Occallatibacter riparius: one gene and its partner. The protein of the gene in region 1 interacts with the protein of each later gene in a pairwise test. Links are inferred from orthologs where the notes say so. Each region holds a gene or a part of one and is shown on either strand. Other genes may lie near its edges.

Region 1 (5,625 bases):
AGGCAGCTCAACCGCAAATACCGGCTGAGCAAAATGTCTATATGGCTGATCCTTGTGCAGAAATTTTGTGGCCGCCCAGCTCCACGCCAACAGAACCGTCGACATGAACGGGGCCGTTATACCGGCGGCCAATGCCCAGACGTACCGCGCAACCTGAGAGGGGTCCGTGATAGCCCTGCCTCCCGCGCGCTCCGGGACATTCTGCCAACCGCTTACCCGTTTCTGCGTGCTCATGAACCCAATCCTGCCGGGCCCGCGATTCCCGCTGGAACCTGGCCGGCCAAGTGATTGAAAACTCTTACCTGCGGCGCATCCTCGCGCCGCCTTTGAATAAACCCGTTTGATACAACCTAGTTTACGAACCGGCGCATGCGCACGTTGTTCGCCACGCCCAGCGCCAGGAAGGTAAACAGAACCGAAGATCCGCCGTAACTCATTAACGGTAAAGGGATTCCGGTGACCGGCATAAAGCCTATGACCATGCCTACGTTGACCATGATCTGGAAGGTCAGCGCAGCCACGATTCCCATAATAATGAGGGAACCGGCAAGGTCCGCGGCTGTTTGAGCGTTTTGAATCAAACGCATCAATACAAGGAAGTATAGCAGCAGCACAAATATCGCGCCCACGAACCCATGCTCTTCGCAAAATGCCGCGAAGATGAAGTCCGCGTGCGGAATCGGGATGAACGCTCCCTGCGTCTGGGTCCCCTTCTCCGTGCCTTTACCCCAGATGCCCCCGGCGCCCACGGCAATCTTGGCTTGCAGAATCTGGTATCCGGCTCCGCGTGGGTCGTTATCAGGATTGATAAAGCTGGTCAGACGCGCCTTTTGATACGGCTTAAGCAGCTTGCCGCTCGACCATCCACCAACAACCAGTACCAGGGCCGCCGTAACCAGGATCGCCGCCTGCTTCACATTGATCCCGCCGAGGAAGAGACCTACGATGAGAACCGGCACGTAGGTCAGGGTAGTGCCCAGATCTGGCTGTTTCAGAATCAGCAGGAGTGGAACTCCCACCAGAGCGAAGGCCTTGAAGATCTCCTTCCAGCTCAATGACCGGCCGCCCAGGTTGGCGAAGTAGCGCGCCACCATCAGGATCATCACCAGCTTCATCCACTCAGATGGCTGAAAGAGGATAGGTCCGAGCTTGATCCATCGCCGCGCGCCGAGCGCCTTGTGTCCTATCCCCGGCACCAACACGGCGGCCAATGCGAAAGTGAAGAAACCATAGAACCATGGAACGATGTCGATGAGCTTGTGGTAGTCGATCTTGGCGAAGATGAACATCGCGAGCAGGCCGCCTGCCACCCAGGCCACCTGCTTTTTGTCGAAGCCGATGTACTTTGTGTGCAGCGTCGCCGAATGGATCTCCATGATCGAAATGCCGCAGAGAAGCAGGACAATCAGCAGGAGAGCCCAATCGAAATCACGTACGCTGATGAGCTTGCGCACTATCGGAGACCCTCTTTCCAGCGCAGCGGCATTGCATTCAACAGCGCGCCGAGGCTCAGCGGCTTCATCGCGATCTGCTTCGCGGGTTCGCTCGGGTTCACGAGGAAATGCCCAGTGTGAAGCTGCTCCGCCTCGTGCTTCGGATCACCACTATCAGGCGTTGACCACACCGCGCCCACTTCCACCGGTTTGGTCGGCTCGCTCGCCTTCTGCAGCAGATTGTTATCGCGCTTGCGCTGTTTGTTCACGTAGTCGACAACGATAGCCTGCGCGATGTGCGCCGAGTTCGAGCCCCAGTCGCCGTGCTCCTGCAGCACCACCACCGCCAGCTCTGGATTGCGTCTTGGCACCATGCCCACGAACCACGAGTTCGGCGTGCGCGCGCCGCCCTTGGTGTGCGTGTCGCCGCCGCCCACCACCTGCGCGGTGCCGGTCTTGCCGGCAAAATCCACACCCTCGATATGGCTGGCCGCCGCGGTCCCGCTCGTCGTCGCTGCTGCCATGCCGTCAGTAATGGTCATCCACGTGTCGGGATCGAGGGCCACCGTCTTTTCGCCCGAGCCCGGGAAGCTATCGATCAGTGCGGAACGGAAATCCGCCGGGAGCTGGTCCGGATTTACACTATGCGGCCGCACGAAGTGCCCATCGGAAGCGATTCCCGAGAGCGCCCGCAGCAACTGGATCGGCGTTACCTGTGTCTCGCCCTGTCCGATGCCGACCGAGATCGTATTGCCGGCATAGTACTTCTGGTGGTAGTTTCGCCATTCCCATTGCGTTGATGGCATCACGCCCGACATCTCGTTAGGCAGATCTATGCCGGTCTTCTGGCTCAGTCCGAACGAGGTCGCGTACTTCGCAATCGTGTCGATGCCCAGCTTCTGCGCCAGCGCATAAAAGAACGTGTCGCACGAGAGCGGAATCGCCTGCTGGATGGCCAGCACGCCGTGATGCTTGTCGCAGTGGAAGAAGCGCCCGTAAAACGTGCCCCCGCCCGCGCAGTTGACGCGCATATCCTGCGCCACACCCTCTTGCAAGCCGGCAGCCGACATGATGATCTTGAATGTCGATCCCGGCGCGAGCTGGTCCTGGATGGCCTTGTTCATCAGCGGGTGCCGAGGATCGGTGATGAGCTTGTTCCACTCGTCGCGCTTGATGCGCACAGCAAAAGCATTCGGATCGTAGCTGGGGTGCGACACCAACGCCAGGATCTCCCCGTTCCTCGGATCCATGACGACGACGGCACCGTTGTTCTCGCCGAGTCCGATCTCTGCCGCGCGCTGCAGGTCGAGGTCGATGGTGAGCTTCAAGTCCTGCCCGGGCTTGGCGTGCTGCGTGCCAAGAACACCCATCTCACGCCCGTGGCTGTCGACAATCACGTCCTGCGAACCGTCTTCGCCGCGCAGGATCTGGTCGTATGTCTCCTCAATCCCGGCCTTGCCCACTACGTCGCCCGGCTGATAAGCCGCGTAACGTGGATTGTTGTTCAGGTCGTCTTCGCTGACCTCGCCCACGTATCCAATGAGGTGCGACGCAAAGCCATCGCGCGGATAAAGCCGCCGCTCTTCTTCAATGGTTTCCAGCTCCGGAAGCTCGTTGCGGTGCGCCTCGATGAAGGCCTGCTCGTCGGCCGTGATGTCCTGCTTGATGGGAATTGGCTGATATCCCGCGGCGCTGCGGAAGTGCTTCAGCGTTGCCTTCAATTGGTCGAGATCGAGGTTCAGGCCCTGCGCGATCATCGGCAGGTCTTCGTCAACATTCTTGTTCTGCTCGCGAACTAGGAAGCACGTGACCGATGGGTAGTTGTCGACAATCAGCCGCCCTTCGCGATCGAAGAGCTTGCCGCGCGGCGCCAGAATAGGCACCTTGCGGATGCGATTCTGCTCGGCCAGTTCGCGGAAGTTGGTGGCGCCCAGCACCTGAAGCCGCCACAGGCCGGCAGCGAGCGCCAGCATCATCAAAAGGATGCCGTATTGCACTGCCGCCGATTTGTAGCTGGAGAGCTTCTCGCCGCGGTTACTACGGTCGGAATACATGTGCTTCTCTATATAAGATACAGCGAATCGAACTCACATTCAGCGCCCAAGTGCCGCATGATTGTTCGCGCTGGATCAGGGGAATTACTTATTGGACGTACCACTCCCGATTCTGATTCACGCCAAAGTCCGAGTCGCCTAATCCCTTATCTGGAACCGATCCAGGAAGGGGAACAGAATCAGCGCTATGATCGAATTCCCGATCGACTGGAACAGCGGAGTCAGCCAGTTCCACTCCAGGTCCATCCCCAGCAGCACGCGATAGATGAACAGGTAAACCGCATTGCACAGCAGGGTCAGCGCGAAGTTCAGCATCACCCGCACCAGGTAGTTCTGCACGTCGATCCGGATACCCACGGACGCTGCCAGGTAGCCGGCAAGAGTCTTGGCAATGCCGTTCACCCCGAGGGGCCGCCCGGTCAGCGCGTCCTCGAATATACCCACAAAGCCCCCGATCAGCATGCCCTGGATTGGGCTGCGCCGCCCGAGCGCGAAATAGATCGTGATTACCAGCGGGAAGTCGAACCAGATGTGGTTCTGCCCAAACGCCCGTGGCAGCATGGCCTGCAGCACCAGCGCCAGCACGATCACGAAAAGATAGAGCGGGGCCGGGTACTTGTGAATCTCCAGGTCGCGGCGGGAGTTCGCCATCAGCACAGGCATCGTCTAGCGCTCCCTCCGGTGCTGCGGACTCGCAGGTGGATTGCTCGGCTTCGGCACGGGCCGGGTCGCCTGCGGATTCTCCCCCGGATTACCTTGCTCAGCATCCGGCTTGGGCACGGCAGGCTTCTTCGCCTTGGGAGCGGTCTGCCCCGCCGCTGCCCCGCCCGCATTTGGAGTAGTCGCATTGCCCGGCGTAAATCGGTCCGGATGCGCGGGCGGAATGATCTTCGGCACCACCGCGGGCGTGGCCGGAACTGGCTGCCCATCGGGCCCCACCTGTGCCGTCTTGGGAGCGGTTGGCGGCGGAGCATTCGGATCGGTCAGGCCCGGCAGCCTCTCCGCCATGATCTCTGACGCCTTCCGCTGCTCCGCGAGCGCCGCGGCGTCTGCGCCCTTCAGGTCCTGGCTCTGCGCCATATCTTTCAGCTGCTGGTCTGAGAAGCGCGGCTCCGTGCTCGTAATCACCAGGACCTCGTCGAGCCTGTCAAGCTGCGCCGCGGATTTCACAATCACCCGGATGAATCCGTCGCGATCAGGGTCGGGCAGCACCTTGTCCACCACGCCCACCTGCAGCCCGCGGGGAAAAATCTGGTCGCCGCCGCCCGTCAGCACCTTCTCGCCGGGCTTGATGCGGTTGTCCGCCAGAATGCCGACAATCTGCGGCTGCCCCTGCGCATTGCCGCGCAGAATGCCGCGAATGCGCGTCTGCTCCAGGATCACGCCCGCCCCGCTCGACTGGTCATTGATCTCCAGCACCTGCGCCGTATGCGGAAATACCTCGCGCACCTTGCCTACGATGCCGTCGCCTGAAATGACGGCCATGTCGCGCTTCAGCCCTTCCTTTTCGCCCTTGTTGATAGTGAACACCCAGGACTGGTCGGAGCCGCTGGTGCCGATCACCTGCGCGGGCATCGTCGCATACAAGTACTTCTCCTGGAAGCCCAGCATCTGCTGAAGCCGCTGGCCCTGGCGCGCATCCTCAAGCAAGGCGGCCTGCTCCACCCGCAACCGGTCCACCGTCTCCTGCAGTTCCTTGTTCTCCTGCCTGACGTTGCGCAGGGCAAAGTAGTTCTCCCAGATGCTGCCCACCCCGGTCTTCGAGGTCTGCACGGCCCGTTCAGGCGGAGAGACGGCGGCATTCGCCCATAGCCGGATCAGCCGCACACTCGAGCTATCTGCCGGATCGTAGACATTCTTTCCACCCGCGTTCCGGCGCACCTGCACGGCCAACCCGATGATCTGGACCATCAGCAGCAGTAGCAGTACGAGGAGATTCCGGTAGCGGACGAAGAAGCTTTCCATGGGGCTCAACTCCCGCTTCAAAGCATCAGAAATTGCGCGGCGGGAGCACCTTCAGTGTATCGGGTTTCGCGATTGGATCTTATTGGAACGCCTAACTTGCAGATGGATAGTAAACAGGCGCAGGAGGCAAGAGGCTGATCCTCATGCGTCCCGCGCCTACTGGCTCTAATCGA
Region 2 (5,854 bases), 160 kb from region 1 along the record:
CGTCATTGGCGATCGCGTAAAGGGCGGTGCTGGTGCGGACATTCTTCAGCTTGGCGTCGAGGAATCCGTTGACCAGCCCGGACGCCATCTCCTCCAGCGGCCGGCCGTGGTGTTCCAGGCAGGCACGCTGGACCGCGGAAACCACCTCGCCCAGGTGCCGCTCCAGGACCGCCCTTAGCAGCGCCTGCTTGTTAGGAAAGTACTGGTACAGCGTTCCCACCGATACCCCGGCACGGGCGGCGACCCGCGTGGTGGTCAGGTTCTCCTGCCCGACGGCGAGCAAAACCTGAACAGTTGCGGACAGGATGGCATCCACCGTCGCAGTGGAGCGAGCCTGCACAGGCGTTTTTCGCGGGTCCAGAAGTGGTGCTGCGGCGCGGGGCAAATGCGAACTCCAAACCTGAAGGTTCCTTCATCAAAACACCGGAAGCAAGCGGCAGGCAAATAAGCCGGCTTCCGAGAGGATTTGCAATGACGAAGACGAATGAGCTGGGTGGCGTGTTCACGTTTCCGGGAACCGACATGACGGTGAACCGCATGGGCTATGGCGCAATGCAACTGGCGGGGCCGCAGGTGTTCGGCCCGCCGAGGGACCGCGCCGAAGCGATCGCGGTGGTCCGTGAGGCGGTCGAGTCGGGTGTGAACCACATCGACACATCGGACTTCTACGGTCCGCACGTGGTGAACGAGATTCTGCGCGAGGCGCTGCACCCCTATCCGGCCGGGCTGACGCTGGTCACCAAGGTGGGCGCAAAGCGCGGGCCGAATGCCGAGTGGATCCAGAGTCTCGATCGCGAGCTCCTGGTCCAGTCGGTTGAGGACAACCTGCGCAACTTGGGCGTGGACGCGCTCGACGTAGTGAACCTGCGCGGCAGCGGCTTGATGACTCCGGATGGCTCGTCGATGGTCGGCGGTATGGAGGTGCTGGCCGAGCTGCAGCAGCAGGGTAAGATCCGCCACATCGGCCTCAGTAACGTGTCGCGCGAGCAGTTTGTGGAGGCGCGCAAGGTGGCGCCGGTCGTGACCGTGCAGAACTTCTACAACGTCGCGAACCGTGCGGATGATGCCTTCATCGACGAACTGGCCGCGGAGGGAATCGCGTATGTGCCGTTCTTCCCGTTGGGCGGATTCTCGCCCCTGCAATCAGGGACGCTGAACGAGGTTGCCGCCGAAGTTGGCGCGACGCCCATGCAGGTGGCGCTCGCGCGGCTTCTCCAGCGCTCGCCAAACATCCTGCTGATTCCGGGCACTTCGACGCGCGTCCATTTGCGCGAGAACCTGGCGGCGGCGGCACTTCGTCTGTCTGACGATCTGCTCGTGAAGCTGGACGACGTAGCGAAGGATGCCGTGCGCGCGGAATTCCACTTGGCGACCGCCAGCGCGCACTGACGGACGCCTGTGCTACCGCCCCGGATGCAGCGCGGGCTTAACCGCCGGCTTCGCCTTCGCAGGCACACTGGCGGCGGGTAATGCCTGCCGCACCGCGGGCCCACCCGCCGGCGGCCTCGGCGCTGGAACAACACCCGGCTTCGTCGAAGGTGCTGCATTCACCGTCTTCGGCGCACCCTGCGCCGGCACAGCTGTCACCGTCTTCGCACCCGATCCAGCCACGGGCGGTCTTGGCGCCGCAGCGGCTCCAGCCATGGCCGCCGGCTTGCTCATACTAGGCCGCGCTCCAGTCTTCACCGGCGCGGCCGCACCTGCGGCCGAAGCCTGCAGCAGCGGAGCCTTCTGCTCTCCCTGGTCGCCCAGGAACTTCTCGTTGTCCTTGCCCACGATGGCCTGCTTCATCACCGCCATCCAGATGGGTAGCGCAGCCTTGGCCCCCGTCTCCTTCTCTCCAAGCGACTCCCGGCTGTCAAATCCCACCCAGACGCCGCATGTGACAGACGGCGAAAAACCGAGGAACCACGCGTCGGTGTAATCGCTGGTCGTTCCCGTCTTGCCGCCTAGCGGGTGATTCAACTGCGAGGCCGCTGCGCCCGTACCGTGCGCCGTCACTGCCCGCAACAGCGTCATCATGGTTCGCGCCGTCTGCTGACTGATCACTTCCTTCACCTGCGGCGGATCCTCCCACAGGGTGATCCCGTCCGCATTCGATACCTTGCGGATCAGCCTTGGCTGCACGCGGATCCCGTCATTGGGAAACACCGAGTACGACGCCACCTGCTCTTCCAGCGTGATTTCCGCAGCACCCAGCGCCACAGGCAGATACGCCGGAATGTTGGACGTGACGCCGAACCGGTGCGCCATGTCGATCACCTTGTGAATGCCCACGCGCGCCGCCAGCTTCAGGGCCGGAATGTTCCGCGACTCCGCGAACGCGTTCGTAATCGTCATCGCGCCCTTGTAGTCGTTCTCGTAGTTGTGCGGCGTGTAGCTGCCAAAGCTCACTGGCCCATCGACGATCACGTCATCCGGCTTCACGCCGTCTTCCACCGCCGTGGTATACACATACGGCTTGAAGCTCGATCCCGTCTGCCGCTCCGCCTGCGTTGCCCGGTTGAACACGCTGACCGAGTAATCGCGCCCGCCCACCATGGCCAGAACATCGCCCGTGGTGTTGTCCATCATCATCAGCGCGCCCTGCGCGCCGGAATCCTGCTCGAGCGTCGCCTTGCGCCCCCCGCCCTCAAACCCATCCTGCAGATGCACGTAGATCACGTCGCCCGGCTTCAACAGCGCATCCGCATAGCGCTGCCCGGTCCACTGCCAGTCGGCCGGCTGCATAAACACTTCTTCCGACCCGATCCGCGCCCGCACCATCGTCGGCAGCACAGAAGTCACAACGGCATGCACATAGTCCCCGGGGCTATACTTCAGCGCCCAGTCGGGATGTTTGTAGCTCTCCATGTCGTTGCCATCGGCGATGACGTTGTCGAGCTTGCCGTTCCACCCGTGCCGCCGCTCGTACGTTGCCACCCCATCCAGCACGGCTTGGTTCGCCGTCTTCTGCAGATCGAGATCGAGCGTGGTATCCACTCGCAGACCGGACTCGTGCACCTGCTCGCTCCCGAACTGCTTCTCCAACTCGCGCCGCACCTCTTCCTGGAACCACGGAGCCACCGACCCTTCGGGCTGCGTCAGCTTCAGTCCCAGACCGGTTCCGCGCGCGGCTCCGGCTTCGGCATGCGTGATCAGTCCATCCGATTCCATCTCGCTGATCACCAGGTTGCGCCTCTTCAGCGCCTTCTCCGGGTTCAGAATCGGCGAGTAGGCATACGGCCCCTTGGGCAGCCCGGCTAGCAGCGCGGCCTGGGTCAGCGTCAAATCCTTCGCATGCGCCCCAAAGTAGAACTGGCTGGCCGCTTCGAATCCATACATTCCGCTGCCCAGGTAAATCTGGTTTCCATACAGGGTGAAGATCTGTTCCTTGGTGAATGTCCGCTCAATCTGGATGGCCAGGAATGCTTCCTGGATCTTCCGCATCCCGCTCACGGAGCGGGCCAGGTCCGCAGAGAAGAACAGGTTGCGTGCCAGTTGCATGGTCAGCGTCGATGCCCCTTGCGCCCGCCCCTTGCTGCGGATGTCATGCCAGGCCGCGCCCCAGATGCGCCAGAAGTTGATCCCCCCGTGCGACTCGAAGTCCTTGTCCTCGATGGAAACCACAGCCTTACGCAGAATGGGAGCAAAGTCGTTGTAGTTCACCACGATGCGCCGCTGCAGTGCGAACGCGCCGATCACCCGGCCCTTCTGGTCGTAAAGATCGGTTGTAGTGGAAGGCCGGTACCGCTCCAGGTCCTCGATCTGCGGCAAATCCGACGAGTACACCAGCGTCAACCCGGCCAGCGAGCCCGTCACCACTGAGAGCACTATCAGGATCGCCAGCGCCGCCTTGCCCGCCAGCTTGCGGCGCGGTTTTTGCGCCCGCGGCTTCTTGGGCGCTTTAACCGGCTTGTCTTCAGGATCAGGCTCGCGCCGATGGCTTCGGCCCAGCGTCTGCGGTTCTTCTACATATTGAATGGGGGTAGCCAAGCGCGTCTCGCCTCAAGGCAATCTCTCTGCGAGCGAGTGGAGAATGCTGAATACCTCAGAGCGTACCACGCATTCGGCGCCCCAACCGTGACAAACCGCACCCCGGTACCTCCGAGTGCAATTGCGGGAAGACGGTTCCCTCAGACACACGAAAGCCCCGCGCTCATGCGAACGCGGGGCTTTTGATTTTCTTGCAGGTGCTAGCTGTTCTTGCTCTTCAGAATCGACAGCGCCTTATCCAGCGACTTGTCGTCCTTGTCGGGCGTCTCGTCCTGAATGTCCCCATCGGGATTCGTCCCCGCCTGCACATTCGGATTCACCGCCTCGTCCTGGATCTTCTTCCCATCCGGACCCTGGTACTTGGCCACGGTCAGCAGCAGCGCCGCGCCATCCGGCAGGTCGATCGTCTTCTGCACCGATCCCTCGCCGAACGTCCGCTCGCCCACCACGTCACCGCGTTTCGCCGACTCAATCGCCGAGGCCGCAAGCTCTGCAGGTCCATAGGATCCGCGGTTCACCAGCACCACCAGCGGCGCATTCGTCAGGAACTTCGACGCATCGGCAGCGAACGTCACCTTGGGATACTTTTGCCCCTCCAGCGACGCCAGCGTGCCCTTCTCGACGAAGAAGTTCGCCAGGCGCAGGCCCGCTTCCTCGTCGCCGCCCGTGTCGCGCAGATCCAGCACAATCTTCTTGCCTTTGTTGGCCTTGATCTTGGCCGCAAGCTGGTCCATCCGGTCGTTGTTGATCACCACGGGCTTCAGATAGAGAACGCTCGAATCCAAATACTGCTGCTCGCCCATCGCCGGCTCAGGAACAATTGCCCGGGTCAGCGTCAGCTTGTCAGGATCGGGCTTGCGCGGCTTCACCAGCGTGATCGTCACGTTCGTGCCCGGCTTGCCTTCAAGCATCAGCCGGATCACCGCCAGCGACAGCTCCCGCGTCGACGTATCGCCAATTGCCTCAATCACATCGCCATCGGCAACATGCTCGTGGTCGGCAGGCGACCCCGGCAGCACATTCACCACCGTCGCGTACCCGTAGCGCTTTGAGACCGTAATGCCAACCTGCGCCACGCCCGTCGTCGGCCGTTCCTTCCAGATCTTGTACTCGGTCGCCGTCAAGTAGCTCGAGTCGGAATCCAGGCTCTCGAGCAAGCCATGCAGCGCGCCCGTCGTCACGGTCGTCATATTCGGATCCGTTACGTAGTCGCTCTGGATCCGCCGCAAAACCTGCTGGTATACGTGGATCTGGTTATACGCGCCGTCCTGTTCGCCGCCGGCATGCACGCCGAACCATCCCAGCTCGCCCAGGGCGAAGCCCAGGCCCAGTGCCGCAAACACCGCCGCGCCCAGCACAAAGATCAGTCGTTGAAAGAGTCGAGACACAAACACCTCAGCGGCCAGGGAAGCCACTTCCTATATAGACGCAATCATACTCCAACCGTCGTTTTTTCCCTTGCCCAACCGCAACCAACCACATCTTTGTCATCCTGAGCCGCAGGCGAAAGACTCGCTGTCTCCAGCTACCCCACCGGCAGACAACTGATAAAACCAAACACTCCATGACATTCACGACGTAACCGGGGTAAAGTGTCTGCGTGACCCCCGACGCGCCCGAAATACTGCGCGCCCTCGAAGCTGGCGAGTTCTTTCCTGTTTTTCAGCCGCTCGTCGAGCTCCGCACCGGCCAACTCGCCGGTTTCGAGGTGCTTGCGCGCTGGCAATCGCCGCACTCCGGCCTCGTCATGCCCGACGATTTCATTCCCGCGTTCGAGCACTCCGGTTTCATCGACACCCTCACCCACCAACTCCTCGGTAAGACCTTTGACGCTCTCTCCCTCACGGGGCGCCCCCTCATGATCTCCGTCAACCTCTCC

What was found. Proteins that work in one complex are often made in the same cells at the same time.
Region 2: the proteins of mrdA (region 1) and MOP44_RS09550 interact in binary tests that used the Escherichia coli proteins (3 or more experiments, as listed by UniProt). The link is inferred for Occallatibacter riparius from one-to-one orthologs.

Annotation. Positions count from the first base shown.
Region 1 is NZ_CP093313.1:2,567,321-2,572,945, reverse strand. The notes cover bases 971-3,914. They hold mrdA (penicillin-binding protein 2), read right to left. Parts: upstream 3,488-3,914; coding sequence 1,454-3,487; downstream 971-1,453. Other genes in these bases: mreD (rod shape-determining protein MreD), read right to left, coding at 3,626-3,914; rodA (rod shape-determining protein RodA), read right to left, coding at 971-1,454. Also shown: more of rodA, read right to left, coding at 351-970; more of mreD, read right to left, coding at 3,915-4,138; rod shape-determining protein MreC, read right to left, coding at 4,154-5,452; MOP44_RS10330 (rod shape-determining protein), read right to left, coding at 5,618-5,625. UniProt on the Escherichia coli protein: Catalyzes cross-linking of the peptidoglycan cell wall. Responsible for the determination of the rod shape of the cell. Is probably required for lateral peptidoglycan synthesis and maintenance of the correct diameter during lateral and centripetal growth.
Region 2 is NZ_CP093313.1:2,403,143-2,408,996, forward strand. What follows is about bases 1,189-4,361. They hold MOP44_RS09550 (penicillin-binding protein 1A), read right to left. Parts: upstream 3,976-4,361; coding sequence 1,402-3,975; downstream 1,189-1,401. Other genes in these bases: MOP44_RS09545 (oxidoreductase), read left to right, coding at 1,189-1,389; MOP44_RS09555 (S41 family peptidase), read right to left, coding at 4,176-4,361. Also shown: MOP44_RS09540 (TetR/AcrR family transcriptional regulator), read right to left, coding at 1-316; more of MOP44_RS09545, read left to right, coding at 472-1,188; more of MOP44_RS09555, read right to left, coding at 4,362-5,363; MOP44_RS09560 (EAL domain-containing protein), read left to right, coding at 5,576-5,854. UniProt on the Escherichia coli protein: Cell wall formation. Synthesis of cross-linked peptidoglycan from the lipid intermediates.